4 regions of the Globicatella sanguinis genome follow, and region 4 is predicted to be linked to each of the others. Evidence: a T-box and tRNA genes for the amino acid it is inferred to sense, from the RefSeq annotation. Region 4 holds a T-box; the other regions hold tRNA genes.

Region 1 (2,175 bases), 590 kb from region 4:
CTATAGGCCCGTTGTCGCTTTAAGCGGGTGACGAGAATCGAACTCGCGACAACAGCTTGGAAGGCTGTAGTTTTACCACTAAACTACACCCGCATCTTCTCTTAATTGCGGGGGTAGGATTCGAACCTACGACCTTCGGGTTATGAGCCCGACGAGATGCCAGCTTCTCCACCCCGCGATATTGGTAAAGGAGGATGTGGGATTCGAACCCACGCACGCTCTTACACGCCTGACGGTTTTCAAGACCGTTCCCTTCAGCCGGACTTGGGTAATCCTCCATATGATACGTTTGATATGCTTTTATCCTTTTCTCTTGTCCTACAAGACATGGACCTTGCAGGACTCGAACCTGCGACCGGACGGTTATGAGCCGTCTGCTCTAACCAACTGAGCTAAAGGTCCCAGTGTTTATAGCGGCGAAGGGGATCGAACCCATGACCTCCCGGGTATGAACCGGACGCTCTAGCCAGCTGAGCTACACCGCCATGAATGGAGAATAGCGGGATTGAACCGCTGACCTCCTGCGTGCAAAGCAGGCGCTCTCCCAGCTGAGCTAATCCCCCATTTTGGTATGAATTTACTATTTGTTTTGTTTTTTTGATTTTTGGTTCAAAAAAATCGGGAAGACAGGATTCGAACCTGCGACCCCTTGGTCCCAAACCAAGTGCTCTACCAAGCTGAGCTACTTCCCGTTTCTATACACCCAGTAGGAGTCGAACCTACAACCGCTTGATTCGTAGTCAAGTACTCTATCCAATTGAGCTATGGGTGCATGCTTTAATGCCGAGGACCGGAATCGAACCGGTACGGGTATCACTACCCGCAGGATTTTAAGTCCTGTGCGTCTGCCAGTTCCGCCACCCCGGCATTTGCCTAAGTTTGCTGGCAAAGCGGAAAACGGGATTCGAACCCGCGACCCCCACCTTGGCAAGGTGGTGTTCTACCACTGAACTATTTCCGCATTCTGTTATTCACTCATGCCGGCTGCAGGACTTGAACCTGTGACCTACGCGTTACGAGTGCGTTGCTCTACCAACTGAGCTAAGCCGGCCTCTTCTAAAAAGGCCTATATGCCGGCTAAAGGACTTGAACCCTCGACCCTCTGATTACAAATCAGATGCTCTACCAACTGAGCTAAGCCGGCTTGTTACCTCGACAAACATCTGTTCGTCTTCATGCGGGTGAAGGGACTTGAACCCCCACGCCCGAAGGCGCCAGATCCTAAATCTGGTGCGTCTGCCAATTCCGCCACACCCGCATTCTGATGACCCGTACAGGATTCGAACCTGTGACCCACTGATTAAAAGTCAGTTGCTCTACCGACTGAGCTAACGAGTCATGGTGGAGGTTAACGGGATCGAACCGCTGACCCTCTGCTTGTAAGGCAGATGCTCTCCCAGCTGAGCTAAACCTCCAGTTTGAAAATAATTTACCCTGCGCGGCAACGTCCTACTCTCACAGGACCAAAGGTCCAACTACCATCGGCGCTAAGAAGCTTAACTGCTGTGTTCGGCATGGGAACAGGTGTATCCTTCTTGCCATCATCACCACACAGGTACATTATTTTCTTTAAGTAAACTTATATTAGTTCACTCAAAACTGAATAACTCACAAACCTTTCAACCTTAAATCTTCGTGGTTAAGTCCTCGACCGATTAGTACTAGTCCGCTCCATATATCACTATACTTCCACTTCTAGCCTATCTACCTGATCGTCTCTCAGGGGTCTTACTTCTTACGAATGGGAAATCTCATCTTGAAGCTGGCTTCGCGCTTAGATGCTTTCAGCGCTTATCCTTCCCACACATAGCTACCCAGCGATGCTCCTGGCGGAACAACTGGTACACCAGCGGTGCGTCCATCCCGGTCCTCTCGTACTAAGGATAGCTCTTCTCAAATTTCCTACGCCCGCGACGGATAGGGACCGAACTGTCTCACGACGTTCTGAACCCAGCTCGCGTACCGCTTTAATGGGCGAACAGCCCAACCCTTGGGACCGACTTCAGCCCCAGGATGCGATGAGCCGACATCGAGGTGCCAAACCTCCCCGTCGATGTGAACTCTTGGGGGAGATAAGCCTGTTATCCCCAGGGTAGCTTTTATCCGTTGAGCGATGGCCCTTCCATACGGTACCACCGGATCACTAAGCCCGACTTTCGTCCCTGCTCGACTTGT
Region 2 (2,175 bases), 1.1 Mb from region 4:
TACAAGACATGGACCTTGCAGGACTCGAACCTGCGACCGGACGGTTATGAGCCGTCTGCTCTAACCAACTGAGCTAAAGGTCCCAGTGTTTATAGCGGCGAAGGGGATCGAACCCATGACCTCCCGGGTATGAACCGGACGCTCTAGCCAGCTGAGCTACACCGCCATGAATGGAGAATAGCGGGATTGAACCGCTGACCTCCTGCGTGCAAAGCAGGCGCTCTCCCAGCTGAGCTAATCCCCCATTTTGGTATGAATTTACTATTTGTTTTGTTTTTTTGATTTTTGGTTCAAAAAAATCGGGAAGACAGGATTCGAACCTGCGACCCCTTGGTCCCAAACCAAGTGCTCTACCAAGCTGAGCTACTTCCCGTTTCTATACACCCAGTAGGAGTCGAACCTACAACCGCTTGATTCGTAGTCAAGTACTCTATCCAATTGAGCTATGGGTGCATGCTTTAATGCCGAGGACCGGAATCGAACCGGTACGGGTATCACTACCCGCAGGATTTTAAGTCCTGTGCGTCTGCCAGTTCCGCCACCCCGGCATTTGCCTAAGTTTGCTGGCAAAGCGGAAAACGGGATTCGAACCCGCGACCCCCACCTTGGCAAGGTGGTGTTCTACCACTGAACTATTTCCGCGTTTTATTATTCACTCATGCCGGCTGCAGGACTTGAACCTGTGACCTACGCGTTACGAGTGCGTTGCTCTACCAACTGAGCTAAGCCGGCCTCTTCTAAAAAGGCCTATATGCCGGCTAAAGGACTTGAACCCTCGACCCTCTGATTACAAATCAGATGCTCTACCAACTGAGCTAAGCCGGCTTGTTACCTCGACAAACATCTGTTCGTCTTCATGCGGGTGAAGGGACTTGAACCCCCACGCCCGAAGGCGCCAGATCCTAAATCTGGTGCGTCTGCCAATTCCGCCACACCCGCATTCTGATGACCCGTACAGGATTCGAACCTGTGACCCACTGATTAAAAGTCAGTTGCTCTACCGACTGAGCTAACGAGTCATGGTGGAGGTTAACGGGATCGAACCGCTGACCCTCTGCTTGTAAGGCAGATGCTCTCCCAGCTGAGCTAAACCTCCAATTTGAAAAAATATACCCTGCGTGGCAACGTCCTACTCTCACAGGACCAAAGGTCCAACTACCATCGGCGCTAAGAAGCTTAACTGCTGTGTTCGGCATGGGAACAGGTGTATCCTTCTTGCCATCATCACCACACAGGTACATTATTTTCTTTAAGTAAACTTATAATAGTTCACTCAAAACTGAATAACTCACAAACCTTTAACCTCAAATCTTCGTGGTTAAGTCCTCGACCGATTAGTACTAGTCCGCTCCATATATCACTATACTTCCACTTCTAGCCTATCTACCTGATCGTCTCTCAGGGGTCTTACTTCTTACGAATGGGAAATCTCATCTTGAAGCTGGCTTCGCGCTTAGATGCTTTCAGCGCTTATTCTTCCCACACATAGCTACCCAGCGATGCTCCTGGCGGAACAACTGGTACACCAGCGGTGCGTCCATCCCGGTCCTCTCGTACTAAGGATAGCTCTTCTCAAATTTCCTACGCCCGCGACGGATAGGGACCGAACTGTCTCACGACGTTCTGAACCCAGCTCGCGTACCGCTTTAATGGGCGAACAGCCCAACCCTTGGGACCGACTTCAGCCCCAGGATGCGATGAGCCGACATCGAGGTGCCAAACCTCCCCGTCGATGTGAACTCTTGGGGGAGATAAGCCTGTTATCCCCAGGGTAGCTTTTATCCGTTGAGCGATGGCCCTTCCATACGGTACCACCGGATCACTAAGCCCGACTTTCGTCCCTGCTCGACTTGTAGGTCTCGCAGTCAAGCTCCCTTCTGCCTTTGCACTCTACGAATGATTTCCAACCATTCTGAGGGAACCTTTGGGCGCCTCCGTTACGCTTTAGGAGGCGACCGCCCCAGTCAAACTGTCCACCTGACACTGTCTCCCGTTGCCTCACAACGCGGGTTAGAGGGTTCATATCACAAGGGTAGTATCCCACCAGCGCCTCCTCGTAAACTGGCGTTCACGATTCTTAAGCTCCTACCTATCCTGTACATGTCACACAAACACTCAATATCAAGTTACAGTAAAGCTCCATGGGGTCTTTCCGTCCTGTCGCGGGTAACCTGC
Region 3 (2,175 bases), 930 kb from region 4:
TGTAAGGCAACGGGAGACAGTGTCAGGTGGACAGTTTGACTGGGGCGGTCGCCTCCTAAAGTGTAACGGAGGCGCCCAAAGGTTCCCTCAGAATGGTTGGAAATCATTCGTAGAGTGCAAAGGCAGAAGGGAGCTTGACTGCGAGACCTACAAGTCGAGCAGGGACGAAAGTCGGGCTTAGTGATCCGGTGGTACCGTATGGAAGGGCCATCGCTCAACGGATAAAAGCTACCCTGGGGATAACAGGCTTATCTCCCCCAAGAGTTCACATCGACGGGGAGGTTTGGCACCTCGATGTCGGCTCATCGCATCCTGGGGCTGAAGTCGGTCCCAAGGGTTGGGCTGTTCGCCCATTAAAGCGGTACGCGAGCTGGGTTCAGAACGTCGTGAGACAGTTCGGTCCCTATCCGTCGCGGGCGTAGGAAATTTGAGAAGAGCTATCCTTAGTACGAGAGGACCGGGATGGACGCACCGCTGGTGTACCAGTTGTTCCGCCAGGAGCATCGCTGGGTAGCTATGTGTGGGAAGGATAAGCGCTGAAAGCATCTAAGCGCGAAGCCAGCTTCAAGATGAGATTTCCCATTCGTAAGAAGTAAGACCCCTGAGAGACGATCAGGTAGATAGGCTAGAAGTGGAAGTATAGTGATATATGGAGCGGACTAGTACTAATCGGTCGAGGACTTAACCACGAAGATTTAAGGTTGAAAGGTTTGTGAGTTATTCAGTTTTGAGTGAACTAATATAAGTTTACTTAAAGAAAATAATGTACCTGTGTGGTGATGATGGCAAGAAGGATACACCTGTTCCCATGCCGAACACAGCAGTTAAGCTTCTTAGCGCCGATGGTAGTTGGACCTTTGGTCCTGTGAGAGTAGGACGTTGCCGCGCAGGGTATATTTTTTTCATTCCGCAATAGCTCAGCTGGCAGAGCGCATGACTGTTAATCATGATGTCGTAGGTTCGAGCCCTACTTGCGGAGTATTTTGTATAGAGTGGAGACAGCTTCTAAGATGGAGAGTTGTCCGAGAGGCTGAAGGAGCACGATTGGAAATCGTGTAGGCGGGAAACCGTCTCAAGGGTTCGAATCCCTTACTCTCCGTACAGAATAGACGATTATATCAAGAAGGTCCGTTGGTCAAGTGGTTAAGACACCGCCCTTTCACGGCGGTAACACGGGTTCGAATCCCGTACGGATCATAAGAGAATAGACATGGAGGTTTAGCTCAGCTGGGAGAGCATCTGCCTTACAAGCAGAGGGTCAGCGGTTCGATCCCGTTAACCTCCATTCCGGTTCCGTGGTGTAGGGGTTAACATGCCTGCCTGTCACGCAGGAGATCGCGGGTTCAAATCCCGTCGGGACCGTATGGCTTGGTAGCTCAGTTGGTAGAGCATTTGATTGAAGCTCAAAGTGTCGGCGGTTCGATTCCGTCCCAAGCCATTAACATAAAGCGGAGGGATAGCGAAGTGGCTAAACGCGGCGGACTGTAAATCCGCTCCTTCGGGTTCGGCAGTTCGAATCTGCCTCCCTCCATAGGATAAGACCTAGAGGACGATAGGGACTTAGTTTAACGGTAGAACAACGGTCTCCAAAACCGTTAGTGTGGGTTCGATTCCTACAGTCCCTGTTAGGTGGATAATGGCGATTGTGGCGAAGTGGTTAACGCATCGGTTTGTGGCACCGACATTCGAGGGTTCGATTCCCTTCAGTCGCCTCTTTATATTATTGGGGTATAGCCAAGCGGTAAGGCAACGGACTTTGACTCCGTCATTCGTTGGTTCGAATCCAGCTACCCCAGTTTTTTATTTTATATAGAAGAATAGCTATACAAGATATGGCGGTATAGCCAAGTGGTAAGGCATGGGTCTGCAAAACCTCGATCACCGGTTCAAATCCGGTTACCGCCTTACAATTAGGCCGGTGTGGCGGAATTGGCAGACGCGCTGGACTCAAAATCCTGTGCCTTCACGGGCGTGTCGGTTCGACCCCGGCCACCGGCATATTTTTATAAATACATCAGTTTGAAGACCTTAGTTGCCTTATGGTGCTAAGGTTTTTTGTGGTTCTATAATTTTTAGTGTTGGTGCAGGAACCATTACCGCTATTTTTACGCCTCTTTGTCAAATGGTGTGGTCTTTAAACTTTGGATTCTTTGACGAATGAGTCTTATTGTAATA
Region 4 (2,175 bases):
TAATCATCGGCGATAATTGGTATTTCACGATTCATTAATGGTAACATCACGGTCTTACCTATTAGATGTTGATAACGCTCATCTTCAGGATGAACAACTACTGCCGTATCACCGAGCATAGTTTCTGGACGTGTAGTCGCAATTTCTAATACTTCATCACTACCCACAACCGGATAATTAATATGATAAAATGCTCCTTCAATGTCTTTATGAATGACTTCAATATCTGACAAAGCAGTCATCGCTTTCGGGTCCCAGTTAATAATATACTCACCACGATAAATTAAGCCTTTTTTGTATAACTCAACAAAGACACGATTGACAGCTTTATTAAGACCTTCATCTAAAGTAAAACGTTCACGAGAGTAATCAACAGAAACGCCCATTTTACCCCATTGTTGACGGATAGTTTGAGCATATTCTTCTTTCCAGTCCCATACTTGTTGGATGAACTTTTCACGACCTAAATCATGACGACTAATCCCCTCTTTAGCTAATTTTTCTTCTACTTTAGCTTGAGTCGCAATACCAGCATGGTCCATACCTGGTAACCATAAAGTATCATAGCCTTGCATTCTTTTTTGTCGGATAATCATATCTTGTAACGTTACATCCCAAGCATGACCTAAGTGTAATTTACCAGTGACATTTGGTGGTGGGATGACAATTGAATAGGGTTCCGCATTCGGGTCTTCAGAAGGTTTAAAGACACCTGATTCAACCCATTGTTGATATTTTCCCGCTTCTACCGCTTGCGGATTATATTTGGTTGACATTTCTTTTTTCATAAGAAACTTCCTTTCTTTCATTCATTGCGATTTACTGATTAAGTTGGATGCTAGTTATTTGAAAATAAAAAAGCGCCCCTTGTTGAACAAAGGACGTTTAAATAACGTGGTACCACCTAATTTCAGACACAAATCCGAGTGTCTCTCCATGTTGTTAACACAGTATCTTCTGCGTAAAGTACTACTATTAGTTCACACTTTAAAGCTCCAAGCTACCTTCATCAACTATGAAAACTTTCACCGACTGTTTTCTCTCTGAAAAAGCGTTGACTACTCTTCTCTTCATCGCATTCATATTATGTTTTACATTCTAACAAAATAACCGGATAGTTTCAAGCACTAATCAAGCTTGATAATACTTCAATCATCAAGTATTAGCGATTATTCTTGCTTAATGCCATCATGATATCAAAAGTTCGTCCAACAGTAAAAGAATCAATAATTAGTAGCGAATAGTTTTTACCAAATTGAAATATAACTTGGAACCTTATGTTATATTTTTAAAAATAATATTTGTGGTTAATTGACATCGCGTTAGGATAGCGAATAAACCACGCAAGCACAGTGCTATCAAATAATCGAACTATAACTTGACTGAATGGATCAAGTTTATGATAGTCGCCTTTAGAAGCTGTTCGATCCCTCTCAATCATAGGACTAACAAAAAAGATGGAACCAAAAATAAATTTTTTCATTTTTACCTAGTCTCAGGACTTTTATTTTAGATTAATTTTGGTACAATGGTTAAATGAGTTATAGCGAGAGGAATGATAATATGAAAATTGGATTTGATAGTGAAAAGTATCTTGATGAACAAAGTCAATACATTATGGAACGTGTTAATCATTATGATAAATTATACCTCGAGTTTGGTGGAAAATTAATCGGGGATTATCATGCATCTAGAGTTTTACCTGGTTTCGATCCAGACGGTAAAATTAAGCTATTATACCGTTTACGTGAACAAGCTGAAATTATCATTTGTATTTATGCCGGAGACATTGAAAGTAACAAAGTTCGTGGCGATTATGGCATTACCTATGACCAAGATTTATTAAAATTAATTGATGATTTACGTCATTGGGATTTAAGTGTTAACAGTGTTGTCATTACTCGCTTTACTGGCCAATCACCTGCACAACAATTAAAAACTAAGTTAGAACGTCGCGGTATAAAAGTTTACACACATGGGCATACTCAAGGTTATCCTATGGATATTGATACTATTGTTTCAGAAGAAGGCTATGGTCAAAATGAATTCATCAAAACCACTAAACCTTTAGTAGTTGTAACTGCCCCCGGAGCAAATAGTGGTAAATTAGCTACTTGCTTAAATCAACTTTATCACGAAGTGCAACATGGTCATTCAGCTGGCTATGCCAAGTTC

The links. The T-box of region 4 lies ahead of CYJ72_RS10850 (valine--tRNA ligase). A T-box ahead of a tRNA ligase gene usually reads a tRNA of that ligase, here a tRNA-Val.
Region 1: it encodes a tRNA-Val, which carries the amino acid that the T-box ahead of CYJ72_RS10850 (valine--tRNA ligase) is inferred to sense. The anticodon was not compared.
Region 2: it encodes a tRNA-Val, which carries the amino acid that the T-box ahead of CYJ72_RS10850 (valine--tRNA ligase) is inferred to sense. The anticodon was not compared.
Region 3: it encodes a tRNA-Val, which carries the amino acid that the T-box ahead of CYJ72_RS10850 (valine--tRNA ligase) is inferred to sense. The anticodon was not compared.

The regions. Positions count from the first base shown of each region.
Region 1 covers NZ_CP126962.1:429,299-431,473, forward strand. Annotated here, with positions in the region: tRNA gene CYJ72_RS01775 (tRNA-Ile) at 1-10, opposite strand, end outside; tRNA gene CYJ72_RS01780 (tRNA-Gly) at 23-93, opposite strand; tRNA gene CYJ72_RS01785 (tRNA-Met) at 106-178, opposite strand; tRNA gene CYJ72_RS01790 (tRNA-Ser) at 189-278, opposite strand; tRNA gene CYJ72_RS01795 (tRNA-Ile) at 329-402, opposite strand; tRNA gene CYJ72_RS01800 (tRNA-Met) at 412-485, opposite strand; tRNA gene CYJ72_RS01805 (tRNA-Ala) at 491-563, opposite strand; tRNA gene CYJ72_RS01810 (tRNA-Pro) at 619-692, opposite strand; tRNA gene CYJ72_RS01815 (tRNA-Arg) at 699-772, opposite strand; tRNA gene CYJ72_RS01820 (tRNA-Leu) at 782-867, opposite strand; tRNA gene CYJ72_RS01825 (tRNA-Gly) at 890-961, opposite strand; tRNA gene CYJ72_RS01830 (tRNA-Thr) at 979-1,051, opposite strand; tRNA gene CYJ72_RS01835 (tRNA-Thr) at 1,072-1,144, opposite strand; tRNA gene CYJ72_RS01840 (tRNA-Leu) at 1,177-1,258, opposite strand; tRNA gene CYJ72_RS01845 (tRNA-Lys) at 1,266-1,338, opposite strand; tRNA gene CYJ72_RS01850 (tRNA-Val) at 1,340-1,415, opposite strand; rRNA gene rrf (5S ribosomal RNA) at 1,437-1,552, opposite strand; rRNA gene CYJ72_RS01860 (23S ribosomal RNA) at 1,636-2,175, opposite strand, start outside.
Region 2 covers NZ_CP126962.1:931,040-933,214, forward strand. Annotated here, with positions in the region: tRNA gene CYJ72_RS03960 (tRNA-Ile) at 10-83, opposite strand; tRNA gene CYJ72_RS03965 (tRNA-Met) at 93-166, opposite strand; tRNA gene CYJ72_RS03970 (tRNA-Ala) at 172-244, opposite strand; tRNA gene CYJ72_RS03975 (tRNA-Pro) at 300-373, opposite strand; tRNA gene CYJ72_RS03980 (tRNA-Arg) at 380-453, opposite strand; tRNA gene CYJ72_RS03985 (tRNA-Leu) at 463-548, opposite strand; tRNA gene CYJ72_RS03990 (tRNA-Gly) at 571-642, opposite strand; tRNA gene CYJ72_RS03995 (tRNA-Thr) at 660-732, opposite strand; tRNA gene CYJ72_RS04000 (tRNA-Thr) at 753-825, opposite strand; tRNA gene CYJ72_RS04005 (tRNA-Leu) at 858-939, opposite strand; tRNA gene CYJ72_RS04010 (tRNA-Lys) at 947-1,019, opposite strand; tRNA gene CYJ72_RS04015 (tRNA-Val) at 1,021-1,096, opposite strand; rRNA gene rrf (5S ribosomal RNA) at 1,117-1,232, opposite strand; rRNA gene CYJ72_RS04025 (23S ribosomal RNA) at 1,315-2,175, opposite strand, start outside.
Region 3 covers NZ_CP126962.1:1,532,300-1,534,474, forward strand. Annotated here, with positions in the region: rRNA gene CYJ72_RS06665 (23S ribosomal RNA) at 1-689, shown strand, start outside; rRNA gene rrf (5S ribosomal RNA) at 773-888, shown strand; tRNA gene CYJ72_RS06675 (tRNA-Asn) at 907-979, shown strand; tRNA gene CYJ72_RS06680 (tRNA-Ser) at 1,013-1,099, shown strand; tRNA gene CYJ72_RS06685 (tRNA-Glu) at 1,126-1,197, shown strand; tRNA gene CYJ72_RS06690 (tRNA-Val) at 1,213-1,285, shown strand; tRNA gene CYJ72_RS06695 (tRNA-Asp) at 1,290-1,362, shown strand; tRNA gene CYJ72_RS06700 (tRNA-Phe) at 1,366-1,438, shown strand; tRNA gene CYJ72_RS06705 (tRNA-Tyr) at 1,451-1,531, shown strand; tRNA gene CYJ72_RS06710 (tRNA-Trp) at 1,555-1,625, shown strand; tRNA gene CYJ72_RS06715 (tRNA-His) at 1,640-1,712, shown strand; tRNA gene CYJ72_RS06720 (tRNA-Gln) at 1,725-1,796, shown strand; tRNA gene CYJ72_RS06725 (tRNA-Cys) at 1,835-1,905, shown strand; tRNA gene CYJ72_RS06730 (tRNA-Leu) at 1,915-1,998, shown strand.
Region 4 covers NZ_CP126962.1:2,459,047-2,461,221, reverse strand. Annotated here, with positions in the region: gene CYJ72_RS10850 (valine--tRNA ligase) at 1-788, opposite strand, end outside; T-box leader at 875-1,083, opposite strand; gene CYJ72_RS10845 (DUF1846 domain-containing protein) at 1,564-2,175, shown strand, end outside.